DNA from 3 places in the Lactiplantibacillus koreensis genome. Region 3 is predicted to be linked to each of the others. Evidence: predicted binding sites of a transcription regulator. Region 3 holds the regulator's gene; each other region holds the start of a gene.

Evidence for each region. Region 3 encodes Rex, which represses fermentation and respiration genes when NADH is low (regulators of the CRP and FNR family bind a similar motif). Its sites were predicted from a motif close to TTGTGAANTANTTCACAA; they were not measured.
Region 1: the regulator Rex is predicted to act here: its motif matches at 2,903-2,920, upstream of C5Z25_RS10260 (MaoC family dehydratase).
Region 2: the regulator Rex is predicted to act here: its motif matches at 3,234-3,251, upstream of C5Z25_RS06530 (shikimate dehydrogenase).

The regions. Positions count from the first base shown of each region.
Region 1 covers NZ_CP027190.1:2,133,494-2,138,938, forward strand. Annotated here, with positions in the region: gene rpoC (DNA-directed RNA polymerase subunit beta') at 1-2,801, shown strand, start outside; gene C5Z25_RS10260 (MaoC family dehydratase) at 2,982-3,428, shown strand; gene C5Z25_RS10265 (enoyl-CoA hydratase-related protein) at 3,593-4,390, opposite strand; gene C5Z25_RS10270 (MIP/aquaporin family protein) at 4,740-5,445, shown strand, end outside.
Region 2 covers NZ_CP027190.1:1,333,052-1,338,496, reverse strand. Annotated here, with positions in the region: gene C5Z25_RS06545 (glycoside hydrolase family 1 protein) at 1-763, shown strand, start outside; gene C5Z25_RS06540 (MFS transporter) at 966-2,168, shown strand; gene C5Z25_RS06535 (LysR family transcriptional regulator) at 2,214-3,143, opposite strand; gene C5Z25_RS06530 (shikimate dehydrogenase) at 3,285-4,175, shown strand; gene C5Z25_RS06525 (MFS transporter) at 4,198-5,430, shown strand; gene aroD (type I 3-dehydroquinate dehydratase) at 5,414-5,445, shown strand, end outside.
Region 3 covers NZ_CP027190.1:1,908,149-1,913,593, forward strand. Annotated here, with positions in the region: gene tsaD (tRNA (adenosine(37)-N6)-threonylcarbamoyltransferase complex transferase subunit TsaD) at 1-657, shown strand, start outside; gene C5Z25_RS09185 (ABC-F family ATP-binding cassette domain-containing protein) at 765-2,747, opposite strand; gene C5Z25_RS09190 (redox-sensing transcriptional repressor Rex) at 2,914-3,570, shown strand; gene C5Z25_RS09195 (CPBP family intramembrane glutamic endopeptidase) at 3,623-4,258, opposite strand; gene groES (co-chaperone GroES) at 4,449-4,733, shown strand; gene groL (chaperonin GroEL) at 4,789-5,445, shown strand, end outside.

The DNA.
Region 1 (5,445 bases), 230 kb from region 3:
TTCAAAACGAAAAGCGGATGTTACAAGAAGCCGTTGATGCTTTGATTGATAATGGTCGGCGTGGGCGTCCTGTTGCTGGGCCTGGTAATCGGCCATTGAAGTCCCTCTCACATATGTTGAAAGGGAAGCAAGGTCGGTTCCGTCAAAACTTACTTGGTAAGCGGGTTGATTATTCTGGGCGTTCTGTTATCGACGTTGGACCATTCTTGAAGATGAACCAAATGGGGTTACCACGTCAAATGGCGTTGGAACTCTTCAAGCCTTTCATCATGAAAGAATTGGTTAAACGTGAATTAGCTTCTAACATCAAAAATGCTAAACGGAAGATTGAACGTGCAGATGACGATGTTTGGGGTGTCTTAGAAGACGTCATTAAAGAACATCCAGTGCTCTTGAACCGGGCCCCTACACTTCACCGTTTAGGGATTCAAGCGTTCGAACCAGTCTTGGTTAGTGGTAAAGCAATGCGGTTACATCCATTGGCTTGTGAAGCTTACAATGCCGATTTCGATGGGGACCAAATGGCCATCCATTTACCTTTATCAGATGAAGCACAAGCTGAAGCTCGGCTATTAATGTTGGCTGCGCATCATATCTTGGCACCTAAAGATGGTAAGCCAGTGGTAACACCATCACAAGATATGGTTATCGGTAACTACTACTTGACGACTGAAGAAGTTGGTCGTGAAGGCGAAGGCATGATCTTTAAAGACTTGAATGAAGCTCAAAAAGCTTATCAAGCTGGCTACGTGCACATGCACAGTCGGGTTGGGATTCAAGCTTCATCCATGACTGACAAGCCTTTCAATGACGAACAGAAGCAAGAAGTCTTAGTGACTACGGTTGGTAAAGCTATCTTCAATAACATTTTGCCTGGTAAGTTCCCATACTTGAACGAACCAACGAATGACAATTTGATTGATGGCACGCCTGCCAAGTATTTCTTGAAGCCTGGTGAAAACATTCATGATTTCTTAGATGGTCAAGACTTAATCATGCCATTTAAGAAGGGCTTCTTGGCTGATATTATTGCGGAAGTTTACAAGCAATACCATGTGACGGCAACGTCACTCTTGCTTGACCGGATGAAAGACTTAGGTTACAACATTTCAACTAAGTCTGGTTTGACGGTTGGGGTTGCCGATGTGACTGACTTAAAAGAAAAACCAGAAATCATCGACGCAGCGCATAAGCAAGTTAACACGATTTCAAAACAATTCCGTCGTGGTTTAATTACGGATGATGAACGTTATGAACGGGTCATTGGTGTCTGGAATGATGCTAAAGACCAAATCCAACAAAAACTAATTGATAGTTTTAGCCCAGATAACCCAATCTTTATGATGAGTGATTCTGGTGCGCGTGGGAACATTTCTAACTTTACGCAGTTAGCTGGGATGCGTGGTTTGATGGCCGCTCCTAATGGGAAAATCATGGAACTACCTATTCTTTCTAACTTCCGTGAAGGACTCTCAGTCTTGGAAATGTTTATTTCAACCCATGGGGCTCGTAAAGGGATGACCGATACGGCCTTGAAGACTGCCAACTCTGGTTACTTGACACGTCGACTTGTCGATGTGGCTCAAGATGTTATTGTGCGTGAAAAGGATTGTGGCACTGATCGTGGGTTACGAATCGAAGCCATCATGGATGGTAACGAAGTTATCGAACCATTGTATGACCGGATTTTAGGTCGTTACACGATGAAGACTGTCTTTAATCCTGAGACGCATGAAGAAATTGTTGGTAACAACGTTATGATCGATGAAGACCTAGCACAGACGATTGTTGGCGCGGGTGTAACTGAAGTGACGATTCGTTCGGCCTTCACTTGCAACACGAAACATGGGGTTTGTGAACACTGTTATGGCCGTAATATGGCTACCGGTGATGAAGTCGAAGTCGGTGAAGCTGTTGGGACCGTTGCGGCACAATCAATCGGTGAACCCGGGACGCAGTTAACGATGCGGACTTTCCATACTGGTGGGGTTGCCGGAGACGATATTACCCAAGGGTTGCCACGGGTTCAAGAAATTGTTGAATCACGTAATCCTAAAGGGCGTGCCGAAGTTACTGAAGTAACTGGGACGGTTGAATCAATTGAAGAAAATCCTGCGGAACGGACGAAAGAAGTTACGGTTAAGGGTGAAACTGATACCCGGACTTATACGTTACCGTTAACAGCGCGGATGGCGGTTAGTGAAGGTGACTTCATTCATCGTGGTGCAGCGTTGAACGTTGGGTCAATTGATCCTAAACAATTACTTCAAATTCGAGATGTCTTATCAACTGAAAACTACTTACTCCGTGAAGTGCAACGCGTTTATCGGATGCAAGGGGTTGAAATTGGTGATAAGCACGTTGAAATCATGATTCGGCAGATGCTTCGTAAAGTTCGGATCATGGATCCGGGTGATACGGATGTCTTACCTGGGACCTTGATGGATATTGCTGATTTTAAAGATGAAAACTACAAGACGTTAATTGCTGGTGGTATTCCAGCAACGTCACGGCCAGTTATTCTTGGGATTACCAAAGCTGCCTTGGAAACGAATAGTTTCTTATCAGCGGCGTCATTCCAGGAAACAACACGGGTCTTAACTGATGCGGCTATTCGTGGTAAGAACGATCCATTGATCGGTCTGAAAGAAAATGTCATCATTGGTAAGATCATTCCTGCTGGGACTGGTATGCCGGGTTACCGTCATATCAAGCCTAAGGAAGTTGGCAATGTGGCTGATGGGGTTTACTCGATCAGTGATCTTGAAAAACAAATGCAAGAACAAGATGCTAGCAAGTAATTGCTAAGTAGCGCAAGAAGAGTCGGCCGTAGGGTCGACTCTTTTTTGTACGCAGAACTGTAACCGTTACCAAAAGTTATACCGCCTATAATTAACTGGTATTGTGTATTTAATCACAATCAGGCTATAATGAATTTGAAATCAACTGATGCAAGGTTGAATAAGTTGGAGGTAAGCAAAATGACAGAATATCAGCGTATTTACGATGACGTGATCGCGATTGGCATGGTTGGGGAGTTCTCTAAACGGGTGACTGAGACGGACGTGAATGATTTTGCACGAGTTACAGGGGATTACAATCCGATGCACATGGATGAAAGCTTTGCGAAGCAGACACGTTTCCAGCGGCGTATTGCGCATGGGATGATTTCTGCCGGTATGATATCGGCATGTGTTGGGATGAAAATGCCGGGGCCAGGCGCAATTTATTTGAATCAGAATCTGCGATTCAGCCATCCGGTTTACTTTGATGACGTCTTAGTTGTTAAAGTGACGGTGACAAAGATTGAAGCTAAACCGCATTTTAAAATTGTGACCTTAGCGACAACCGTGACAAATCAAAATGGCGAAGTCGTGACGAGCGGGGAAGCCCAAGCTATCCCCGCGCAACGGCCAGTAACTGCATAAATAAGTAATCGCATCGGCTCAATGACCGTTATCAAATGTGACTATCAAAATCTGAATAATTAAGATTTTGATAGTCGGTATCGAGACTGGTTATTGGGCCGACGTTGTTGCGCTAAAAAGGCATTTGGACAAAATCCAAATGCCTTTTTTTATCTAAGCGTTAATTATTTACCAGGGAAAGCGGCTGGTCGTTTTTCAAGAAAGGCGGTCATGCCCTCCGTCTGATCAGCGGTTGCAAAGGTCTGTGCCCACATCTGGGTTTCGAAATCAATGGCAGTGTCTAATGGTAAATCAGCTGCCCGGTCAATCACGTATTTAGCCATACCAACCGCAATGAGGCCGTTCTTCATGACTGTTTGCGCAATTTTATCAACTTTAGCCATCAATTCATCAGGTGTGGCAATTTCTTCAGCAATACCAATCCGATAAGCTTCTTGTGCATCAACCATCGTACCCATGGCAATCATTTCTTTAGCCTTACCGCGGCCGACTAAGCGAGTTAAACGTTGGGTCCCACCAAAGCCAGGTACGATACCTAAAGTAACTTCTGGTTGGCCGAATTTTGCCCGGTCTGAAACAACGCGAATATCGCAAGAAGCAGCGAGTTCTAACCCACCGCCTAGGCAATAGCCGTTGACGGCAGCAATCGTTAATTGAGACAGATTTTCAATGCGGCCAAATGTGGCATGTGCTGTTTTCGAAAGTTCAGCAGCTGCTAATGAATTCATATCGTGCATTTCGGCAATATCAGCACCAGCTACGAAAGCTTTGGGACCAGCCCCGGTAATAATGACAACCTTAATGGTATCAGCATTGGCTTTAATGACATCTAAGGCGGCACCAATATCAGTTAAGGTTGCAGTGTTCAAGGCATTCATTGATTTAGGACGATTGATAGTCAAGGTAGCGATGCCAGCCTGAACGTCTAGTAAGATATTTTCGTAAGTGTTGAGTTTTAACATGTTAATAACTTCCTTTCACAAATTCAGAGGTTACCAACGAGTACTTTCACGCTTAATCATAACGAGTATTTCAAAAATTGCAACTCACTAGTGAATTTATAACAAATGATCAAGTTTGACGAATCCCAGCAAAATAAGGTTTTATCAGTTTTAAAAATCACGGAAACGAAAAAATAATTGTTAATATTGTGAATAAAAGAACTAATGGATGACCAGAAAGCGTTGTGACGCCTAACTATAACATATGGTTATGCTGGTTATGAAAAAATATCAGTGTTTACTTGCTTAAATGACTCCGGTATAGTTCGACGTGTTTAAAGCAATCGTCAATTTGAAGGAGGTTTTTATAATGAGTGGCAATTGGCCAGCGAGTTATGCGGCGGAGTTTTTTGGGACTTTAATTTTAGTTTTGTTTGGGAATGGGGCGGTAGCAAATTCATTTTTACCAGCCACAACGGGGAATGGTAAGTTGGGTCAAAGTAATGGTGGTTGGTTGTTTATTGCGATTGGGTATGGTTTGGGCGTCATGCTACCAGCGATGATGTTTGGTTCGATTTCTGGTAATCATTTAAATCCGGCGATTACAATTGCAGAAGCCTGCGCCGGAATTTTTCCGTGGCCCCAGGTGCTGCCTTATCTAAGTTACCAATTTTTAGGTGCCGTGGCAGGCCAACTGCTGGTGTTAGCGATTTATTGGCCACATTATCGGCAAAGTCATGATGCGGCTGCAATTTTAGGGACATTTTCAACGGGGGATGCGACGCAAAGCAACTTTAATGGCTTTGTCACGGAATTGATTGGCACCGCGGTTTTAGTCTTTGGGGCGATGGGCTTATATCGTGGCATGTTCTTCCATCAAAATATCGATATTGCTAATATTGGGGTTGGATGTTTGATTGCAACTTTAGTAATCTCCGTGGGGGGACCAACCGGACCGGCCTTAAATCCCGCTCGAGATTTAGGTCCTCGGATTGTCCATGCGCTGTTGCCGGTTCCTAATAAGGGAAGCTCACATTGGGGCTATAGCTGGGTACCAGTTCTAGCATCAATTGTCG
Region 2 (5,445 bases), 580 kb from region 3:
GACGAGCTACAGTTATGATGCTAATCCTAAAAATCAGCTAGCTAACCTGCAACAAAGCCAAGACTTTAACTTTTTCTGTGGTGATGTGCAAGTTCGTGGTGAGTACCCAGCCTATACGAAGCGCCTATTGGGGCAATATGGCTTGAAATTTGAAGATTTAGCAACGACGGATGGTGAATTAGCGTTATTGAAGCAATATCCAGTTGACTATGTTGGCTTTAGTTACTACATGTCAATGGCCGTTGAAACGACGGATCCAAACACGGCTACCGTTGCGGGTAACTTAATGGGTGGTGTCAAGAATCCGTTCTTGAAAGCCAGTGATTGGGGTTGGCAAATTGATCCAACCGGGTTACGAATTGCTTTAAATGAACTTTATGATCGTTATCAAAAACCACTGTTTGTCGTTGAAAATGGTCTGGGCGCAATTGATAAGCCGGATAAGGATTTTTACGTGGATGATCAGTATCGAATTGATTATCTGAAGCAACATATTCAGGCCATGGCCGGGGCGATTGCCGATGGTGTTGACTTGATGGGCTATACGCCTTGGGGCTGTATTGACTTAGTCAGCGCTTCAACGGGTGAGATGAGTAAACGGTATGGTTTCATCTATGTTGATTTAGATGATGAGGGTCAAGGCACGCTAAAGCGTTATCGGAAACAGTCCTTTTTTTGGTATCAAAGTGTTATTGAAAATAATGGTTTGACGAAGAAAAAGGCTAAAACTGATGATGAACGTGCTCAGGTCGACTTAGATTAATTATAGCGATTGAAGTAGTACTAGTTACCGGGCTCAGCCAGTTGTGAAGACGGCTGGGGGTCGTTGAAAGCTAGTACTATTTTATTTTGGCAGCAGGTTGCCTTGACAAACCCAGGTTTTTACCTTTTAATGATTGTGTTAACAGGTGAGCAAAGTGCTTTGTTACTCAATTCAAATTTAAGCAAAGCACAGGTGAAGACGGATGACTCAGATAGAACGGACTCGAACGACGATTTGCTTATACCTCAACTATCTTGTCCATGGGATGGCCATTGTTATTTTAGCTCAGAACATGACTGTTCTAGGGCAGCAGTGGCACGTTGATGATGCCGGCGTTTCATTGGTTATTTCATCGTTAGGTATTGGCCGCTTGCTAGTGTTGTATATTGCCGGCACTTTTTCAGATCGCATTGGGCGCAAGTTCTTTGTGCAAATTGGTGTTTTAACGTATACGCTGTTTTTTATTGGCATTATCCTATCGAAGAATATTCTAGTGGCGTATGGTTTTGGCATTTTAGCGGGGATGGCAAATTCCTTTTTAGATTCGGGCACTTATCCGGCATTAATGGAACTATATCCGAAGCGACAAGCGACTGCCAATATAATGATCAAGGCGTTTGCATCGATTGGTGAGTTATTATTACCAATCATTGTGGCAGGGCTGGATCATTTAACTTTATGGTATGGATGGTCATTTTTACTATGCGTTGGCTTGCTAGTGGTTAATTTTATTTTTTTACGTCCTCGTCAATTCCCAGAACTATCCACAGTTGCGACTAAAACGGCTGTGACAAAAGTGGTGCCAAAATCAAACAGGCTAAAGCCACGACAGTTAATATTAGGGATTGTTTTAACTGTTTTTGGCTATGTCTCGATGGCGACTTTTTACTTGGTGAGTCAATGGTTAACTAAATATGGTAGCGAAGTGGTTAAGCTTAATCTGGTGCATGCGCGGATGTTGGTTAGTATCTATAGTATTGGCTCGATCCTTGGCGTAATTGTGACTGCTATTTTAGTTGAACGAGTAATTAAGGCTGTGTGGCTAATGCTAGTTAATACTTTAATCTCGCTATTGGCGCTAGTTGTTTTAACTTTGGTACCAACGATGAGTGTTGCCCTGATTTGTTCGTTTATCATTGGTTGTTCAGCAGCTGGTGGCGTGATGCAATTGGGACTAACTATTATGAGTGATGTCTTCCCACGGGCTAAGGGCCGCATTACCGGTATTTACTATACGGCTAGTGGGTTAGCTTCATTTACGATTCCAGTGTTTACTGCTTGGATTTCGCGCGTCAGTATTCGAAATATTATGTGGTTTGATGTTGGGATTGCGATTGTTGGGGTTATCTGCAGTCTCATCGTTTTAAGTTTATATCGTCCCCAAACAGCCGCTACAAGAATTTGAATTCTTGTAGCAGCTGTTTTTTTGACCAATTCTCTACGTTAGGTCCTAAATTAAGCGATCTTGATTCGTATAATGTTGCCAGCAATAGCTACGAATAAATTCTTGAAAACGATGAACAGAGGGCGTGATAAAGTGATTTTGTTTTACAATTAAATATATTTGGTGTTGTAAAGGCTGATCCTTAAGGTGCTTTAAATGAACATTGGTTTGATTGAGCAATGGTAAATAAGGCATCAAGGCGACACCTAAATTGTGTTGAACAAAGCCAGCCATCGTATGGTCTTCTTCGACTTCATAAGCAACCTTAGGGGTTACTTTAGCCTGTGCTAAGATTTGATCGATTAAGGGTCGGAGCCCACTATTCTTAGAGAAAAGAATCATTGGATAAGGAGCTAAATCGGCGACCTGTAAGGTCTCTTTTATTGCTAAAGGATGCTGACTAGGAATGGCAGCCACAATTTCTTGTTGCACTAGTGGTATAAAATCAAATAGGTTATCAGCGACTTGTTCACCAAATTTTTCGATATTAGAAGCCAAAATTAAATCGTATTTTTCAGTGGCTAGGTCTTGTAATAATTCGTTGGAGTTATTTTGACCAAGTTCAAAGTTAATGGCTTTATTTTGAGAATCGGCTTGAAAGTTAGTGAGTAGCTCTGGGACGAGTTGTTGACCTAGGGTGTAAGTAAAGCCCAAATTAACATGACCAGTGTCTGGATTCATCAATTGGTGAACCAATTCATTGCCTTGTGATAAATCATTTAAGCTGGCAGTGATGTATTTTAGATAGACCTCGCCAATCGGAGTTAGCTTAATATTACGACCATCAGGTTCAAAAAGTGGCACGCCTAATTCTTTTTCTAACTTTTTAATGGCATAGCTTAGCGAGGGTTGCGAGATACCAAGGCTGTCAGCCGCTTGCGACATATGTTGTGTTCGTGCTAATTCTTTGAAAAAAATTAAGTGACGTAAATTCATGAAAATGGTACCCCTTTCAATCATAGATTATTTCTATTGATTTATTAATGTAGCCCTATTTAATATAATAGATCAATCTGCTAAGATGACAAGTGAATTGAGTAACAAAATATTATAAATTATATTTAGGAGTGAATTATTATGACAGAACGAATTGACGGACATACATTATTAATCGGCTTGATGGCTTATCCAATTAGACATTCAATGTCACCAACGATGCATAACAATGCTTTTGCTAAACTAGGCTTGAATTATGCTTACTTAGCATTTGAAGTGACAAATGAGACGTTACCAAGTGCGATTCAATCAATTAGAACTTTAGATATGCGTGGGTCTAATATTTCAATGCCTAATAAACAAAAAGTTATTCCATTGTTAGATAAATTAGATCCTGCCGCTGAAATGGTTGGGGCAGTTAATACAGTTGTCAATGATAATGGCGTGTTAACTGGATATACAACTGATGGCATTGGTTTTATGAAGTCTTTGGCAGATGAAGGTATTGATATTCGTGGTCAAAAGATGACTTTAGCTGGGGCCGGTGGTGCTGGTACCGCAATTGCTGTTCAAGCAGCTTTAGATGGTGTTAAAGAAATGTCGATCTTTAATATGCATGATGCTTCTTGGGAAAATGCAGAACGTAATGTTAAGTTAATTAATGAACGGACCGATTGCAAAGCAACCTTACATGAACTTGAAAATCGGGCTGATTTCAAACAAGAAATTCAAAGTTCTGATATTTATACCGATTCAACTGGGGTTGGGATGAAGCCTTTGGAAGATAAGACACTAATTGATGATCCAAGTTGGTTGCGTAAGGACTTGATTGTCTTTGATACAGTTTATGCGCCACGGACAACTAAACTCATGAAAGTTGCCCAAGCAGCTGGGGTTGAACATGTCTTTAACGGTTTAGGTATGATGCTTGAACAAGGCGCCGCAGCCTTTAAATTATGGACGGGTAAAGAAATGCCAGTTGATTATATTCGCCATATTTTATTTGATGAAGATGCTGTTGACCATAAGTAAAAGTTGCGCTTAGGAGGATATTATGAAAAATAAGTATATGCCAACCGCAATTAGCCTATACCTAAACTACTTTATTCATGGGATTGGGGTCATTATTTTAGCCCAAAACATGGATTCATTGGCTGGACAGTGGCATACCAATACGGGCGGTGTCGCGGTCGTCATTTCTTCATTAGGAATTGGTCGCTTAATTGTCTTATTGGTTTCAGGATTTTTATCAGATAAATTTGGTCGTAAGCCATTCGTTGTTTTAGGGGTCATTACCTATTTGCTGTTCTTTGTGGGGATCTTAATGAGTCCGTCAATCTCAATCGCATATATTTTTGGGATTCTAGCAGGGATCGCTAACTCGTTCTTAGATTCTGGGACTTATCCCGCTTTAATGGAGATGTTTCCGAATGCTAAAGGAACCGCAAATGTCATTATTAAAGCATTCATCTCAGTTGGACAATTTGGATTACCCTTATTGGTTAGCTTTTTAGTTGCTGGTAAGTATTGGTATGGTTGGTCATTTATTCTGTGTATCGTTGTCTTAGTCATTAACTTGATTTTCTTATTAGTTTCTGGAAAATTTCCAGTTGCCAATCAGGCTAGTACCGCGACGACTACTGCCACTAAAGCTGAAACAGCTGCTAAACCTAAAGGTAGTTTATGGTTTGATGGCACCTTGTTTATCCTCTATGGTTATGTCTCACAAGCCACTTTTTATCTTGTTAGCCAATGGTTAAGTCAGTATGGGACGCATGTTGCTGGCATGGGTGACACTGGGTCACGGGCATTAATTAGTTACTATAGTATCGGCTCAATTGTGTGTGTCTTAGTAACCGCGGCTTTGGCCAAACGCGCCGTGAAAGAAATTCAATTTTTAGGTATTTATACGTTAATGTCATTTTTATCCCTTTTATTGATGTACTTATTCCCAACGGCGATGATGTGTTCAATTATGTCATTTGTCATTGGTTTCTCAGCTGCCGGTGGGGTCATGCAATTAGGATTAACGGTTATGTCGACCTTCTTCCCACAAGGTAAGGGAACAATTACCGGAGCCTTTTATACGGCTGGTTCAATTGCTTCCTTTACAATTCCGCTAGTTACTGGAATGATGGCTGATAGTTTAGCTAATATCTTTTTGTTTGATGTTATTATTGCGCTGATTGGTTTTATCTTAGCGGTCTTAATAACGATTCGTTATTATCATTTATTTGGCAAACCCACTCAGAAAGGAGCCAGTCTCAATCATGCAAAAAATCGTTAAATTACGGCACTTAAC
Region 3 (5,445 bases):
CCTTTTGAATTTCCGGTAATGGCGTTACTCGTTTCCGGTGGGCACACGGAATTGGTGTATATGCAAGCGGACGGTCAGTTTGAAATCATCGGTGAAACCCGAGATGATGCGGCTGGTGAAGCTTATGATAAAATCGGTCGCGTTTTAGGTGTGCCCTATCCAGCTGGAAAAGTAATCGACGAAATGGCTCATCAAGGCCAAGATACGTTCAAATTTCCACGTGCCATGATTGATGAAGATAACTTTGACTTTAGTTTTAGTGGCTTAAAGAGTGCCTTTATCAATACGGTTCATCATGCCGATCAGATTGGTGAAACTTTGGATAAGAATGATTTAGCGGCTAGTTTTCAAGCTAGTGTGGTTGATGTTTTAACGAGCAAGACGATGCGCGTTTTAGAAAAGTATCCCGTTAAACAATTGGTATTGGCTGGTGGAGTTGCGGCTAATCAAGGACTACGTGAACGGTTACAAAAAGTTCTGCCAACCAAGTTTCCGAACACTGAATTATTATTAGCACCTTTAAAATTATGTGGTGATAACGGGGCCATGATTGGCGCAGCTGCTTATGTGCAATATCAACACCAGCAATTTGGTGATGCAACGTTAAATGCTGATCCTAGCTTAGAATTTGATTGGATGCCCAATATGGTCCACTAAAAAATGAGTGGGGATACATTTTGACACCCTCGATGACCGATACTAAAACAATCACCGCAAGAAGTTGTGAATTCTTGCAGTGATTGTTTTAGTATCGGTCTTTTATATTAAGCTAGGTTTTCCAAGGCTTCAGCTTGTTCAGTCCAGTCGTTTTCAGCTTGTTCGTGTGCTGCGTTAACTTGTTCCAATTGTTGTTGAAATTCTTGTAATTTTGTCGCATCAGCAAAGACGGCTGGTTGGGACATTTGTTCTTGAATTTCTGTAGCCTTAGTTTCTAAGTCGCTCATTTGTTGTTCTAGCGCGGCAACTGAACGTTCTAACTTACGCTTAGTCCGTTGTTGTTGTTTGCTGGCTTGATAGGTTTGTTGTCCCTTGGACTGGGTCACCGGCGTACCGGCTTCACTAATGGCTGTAGCTGCGTTAATTGCGTCATTAGCTGCAGCCTCGCTAGCTGCCAATTCGGCTAACTCAGCTTGTTCTTGCTTTTTATCAATATAATAATCATAGTCACCTAAGAACAGTTCCGTGCCAGTTGGGGACACTTCAACAACACTGGTGGCAACTTGATTAATGAAATAACGGTCATGTGAGACGAATAAGAGGGTCCCGTCAAAATCGTTAAGCGCAACTTCTAATACCTCACGACTGTCAATATCCAAGTGATTGGTCGGTTCGTCTAGGATTAAAAAGTTGTCATTTTCCATGGCTAACTTGGTCAGCAGTAAGCGTGCCCGTTCGCCCCCAGATAAGGAACCGATTGATTTATCGACATCGGCACCAGTAAACAAGAAACTACCTAAAATGGTTCGAATATCTTTTTCGGGAGTGGTAGCATGTTCGTCCCAAAGTTCACTAAGGACGGTTTTTTTAGCATGCAAATTTTTTTGTTCCTGATCGTAATAACCGGTAACGACATTGGTGCCAAAGACCGCTTGCCCTTTAATAAATGGAATTTGACCTAGAATACTTTTCAGAAGGGTTGATTTACCAATCCCATTGGGACCCACGATGGCAATTGCTTCATGTTTTTTGATATTTAATGTGTCCGGTGATGACAAGATTTGATCTTGATAGCCAACCGCCGCATCTTTGACAGTTAAGACAATGTTGCCACTCTGTTTGGCTGCATGAAAGCCAAAGTGGGCGGTTTTTTCATCACCTTCGGGGCGGTCCAAACGCGTCATTCTTTCGAGTTGTTTTCGTCGTGATTGGGCCCGCTTGGTGGTTGAGGCTCGTACGATATTCCGATTGACAAAGTCTTCTAATTTATTGATTTCGGTCTGTTGTTTTTCATAATGCTTCCATTCCGCTTGAATGCGAGCCGCTTTTTGTTGGACATATTGATCATAATTACCGGTATAATGTACCATTTCATGATGAGATAAATCGTAGACTTCATTGACGACCCGATCTAAGAAGTAGCGGTCATGACTCACAATTAGCAAGGCGCCCGTGTAGGATTGAAGATAACTTTCGAGCCAAGTGAGCGTTTCAACGTCCAAATGATTGGTTGGTTCATCCAAAATGAGTAAATCACGTTTTTCTAATAGTAGTTTGGCGAGAGCCAGCTGAGTTTTTTGGCCTCCCGATAGCTCAGTAACGGATTTGTCATAAACATCAGCATTGAATTGAAAACCATGCAAAACACCCCGGATTTCAGCCTGGTAACCGTAACCATTTTTTTGTTGAAATTCAGTTTGAACCTGGTCATAGGTCTTTAGTGTTTGCTGGTAAGTCGGGTCATCAGCAATAACTTCAGGATCACTTAATTGGGCTTCTAACCGGTGCATTTGAGCTTCTAGTTGATGTAGTTCAGCGAAGACACTGCTCATTTCTTCCCAAATCGTATGGGCACTGTTTAAGCCTTGATCTTGAGCCAAATAGCCGATGGTTAAGCCTTTACGCATTGAAATTTGACCTTCGTCAGGAACGGTTTCACCGGCAATCATTTTTAATAAGGTTGATTTACCAGCACCGTTGCGACCAACTAAGGCGACGCGCGCATGGTCTTGAATATCTAATTGTACGTTATCGAACAAGACATCAGCGCCAAAACGCCGCATGACTTGTTGTACTTGTAGTAAAATCACGTTTTTTTAAACTCCTTTCGAGGTGGATTCGTCAAATAATTGTAGCATATTGTCGTTGTTAGCCCTAGTGAAAGGGAATAATAAGTAAATATTATTTCACAAAGTGGCCTGTTATGCTAGAATAGTGTCAGCAAATTCACAAACTTTTGATAAGGAGGGTCGTCAAATGGCAGAAACAAAAATTCCACGGGCAACGGCCAAGCGGTTACCGATATACTATCGGTATTTGAACATTTTATTAGATGCTGACAAGAAACGGGTTTCGTCAACGGAGCTGTCAGAAGCAGTTAAAGTTGATTCAGCTACGATTCGACGAGATTTTTCATATTTTGGGGCATTAGGCAAACGCGGGTATGGCTATGATGTTGAAAAGCTCTTGGCATTTTTTAAGAAAATTTTAAATCAAGATACGTTGACTAACGTGGCCTTGATTGGGGTCGGAAATTTGGGTCATGCGTTACTTAATTTTAATTTTCATAAAAATAGCAATGTCCGTATTTCAGCAGCTTTTGATGTTAACGAATCAATCGCTAATACGGTTCAAAGCGGCGTTCCCGTCTATCCAATGGCGGAATTAAAGAAACAATTAATTGAACAACAAATTGAGATTGCCATTTTAACGGTGCCAACTTCAGTCGTTCAAGACGTTACGGATGAACTAGTTGATGCTAACGTTAAAGGGATTATGAACTTTACGCCGTTACGCATTTCAGTGCCTGAGACTATTCGGGTTCAAAATGTTGATTTAACGAATGAATTGCAAACCTTAATTTATTTCATTGAACATTATGGGGAACAGCTTGGCGATAAATCAGCTGAATAATATTTAGTTAGCAAAAGACGCAACCAAAAAATGGTTGCGTCTTTTAGTCATTCTAAGTTAAAAATAAAGGTAAGACTGCGACAACATTCATCAAAATATGCGCAATCATTGAGGTTTGAATGCGACCGGTGTGCCGGTACAGCCAACAAAAGAGGAGTCCAATAAAGGCATATAAAATTAAGTGTCCATCCGCATGAGCAAAACTAAATAGTAAACTAGAAATAACAGCGGCACCGACTGTTCCAGTAACCGTCGTTAGGTTACCGAAGATAACTTTACGAAAGACGATTTCTTCCATAATTGGCGCCCCAACGAGCACTGCCAGTAAGAAGAAGGGATATTTCTGGCCAATGGTGAGTAACGTGTTGGTATTGGCCGAGGCCGTTGACTGGCCGAGCAGTTGTGTCAAGCGTAGAATAACGACTTGACCGGCAAGCACTAAGACGACTCCGATAAGCCCCCATAGAACCGTACTGACCCAATTCTTAGGCTGTTGTTCGACAGCATTAGGCGTTTTAGTTCGCCAGGCGAGCCATACTAAGATGATAGCGCCTAGTAAGTAATCCAAGGTTTGAATTAAGAAAATCCAAGATCCAAGCTGATGAAATCCTTGGGCTAATAAAGTGGGTAGGGCATAGATAATAAAATAGACGATTAAAACCGTCAGCGATTGGCGTCGATTAGCCATTAGCTCACGTCCTTTAACAATAAAATTTCGAGTCAGATTTGACTTAAGTAAGTTCATTATAATCGATTTGACTTTCTTTGACTAATTATTGACAAATAACTTGCATTCTTAAATTAAAATGATATAGTTATCTTTGTGATTAGCACTTGATGTTTGTGAGTGCTAAAAAAGAATAAATGGAGGGATTCACGTGTTAAAACCATTAGGTGATCGTGTCATCTTACAACAACAAGCAGAAGAAGAACAAACGATTGGTGGTATTGTTATTGCCAACAATGCTAAGGAAAAGCCACAAAGTGGTAAGGTTGTTGCTGTATCTGATGGCCGGATTTTAGATAACGGTTCAAAGGTTGCACCAAGCGTGAAAGTCGGCGATCAAGTATTGTTTGACAAGTACGCAGGTACTGAAGTTAAGTATGAAGGGTCAACTTATCTAGTCTTACACGAAAAAGATATTGTCGCGGTTGAAGACTAATCCATTTAACTGATAGTAATTAAAACAAAATTTATTTATGAGGTGAATACAAATAATGGCTAAAGAATTAAAATTCTCTGAAGACGCACGTTCAGCAATGCTCAAAGGTGTTGACCAATTAGCTAACACTGTTAAATCAACTTTAGGTCCTAAGGGTCGTAACGTTGTATTGGAAGAATCATACGGCTCACCAACCATTACTAATGATGGGGTTACGATTGCTAAGGCAATCGAACTTGAAGATCATTTCGAAAATATGGGTGCTAAGTTAGTTTCTGAAGTCGCTTCAAAAACTAACGATATTGCCGGTGATGGGACCACTACCGCAACGGTATTGACTCAATCAATCGTCAACGAAGGCATGAAGAACGTCACTGCTGGGGCTAACCCAGTTGGGATTCGTCGCGGGATTGAAGCTGCAACGAAGACTGCTGTTGACGCCATGCATTCAATGGCCCATGAAGTTAAGACGCAAGAAGATATTGCGCAAATCGCAGCCGTTTCTTCAGCTAGCCAAGAAACTGGTAAGTTGATTGCGGAAGCCATGGAAAAAGTTGGTCATGATGGCGTTATCACCATTGAAGAATCACGTGGTGTTGATACTAGCTTGGACGTGGTTGAAGGTATGCAATTTGATCGTGGTTACCTATCACAATACATGGTTACCGATAACGATAAAATGGAAGCTGATTTAGACAATCCTTACATTTTA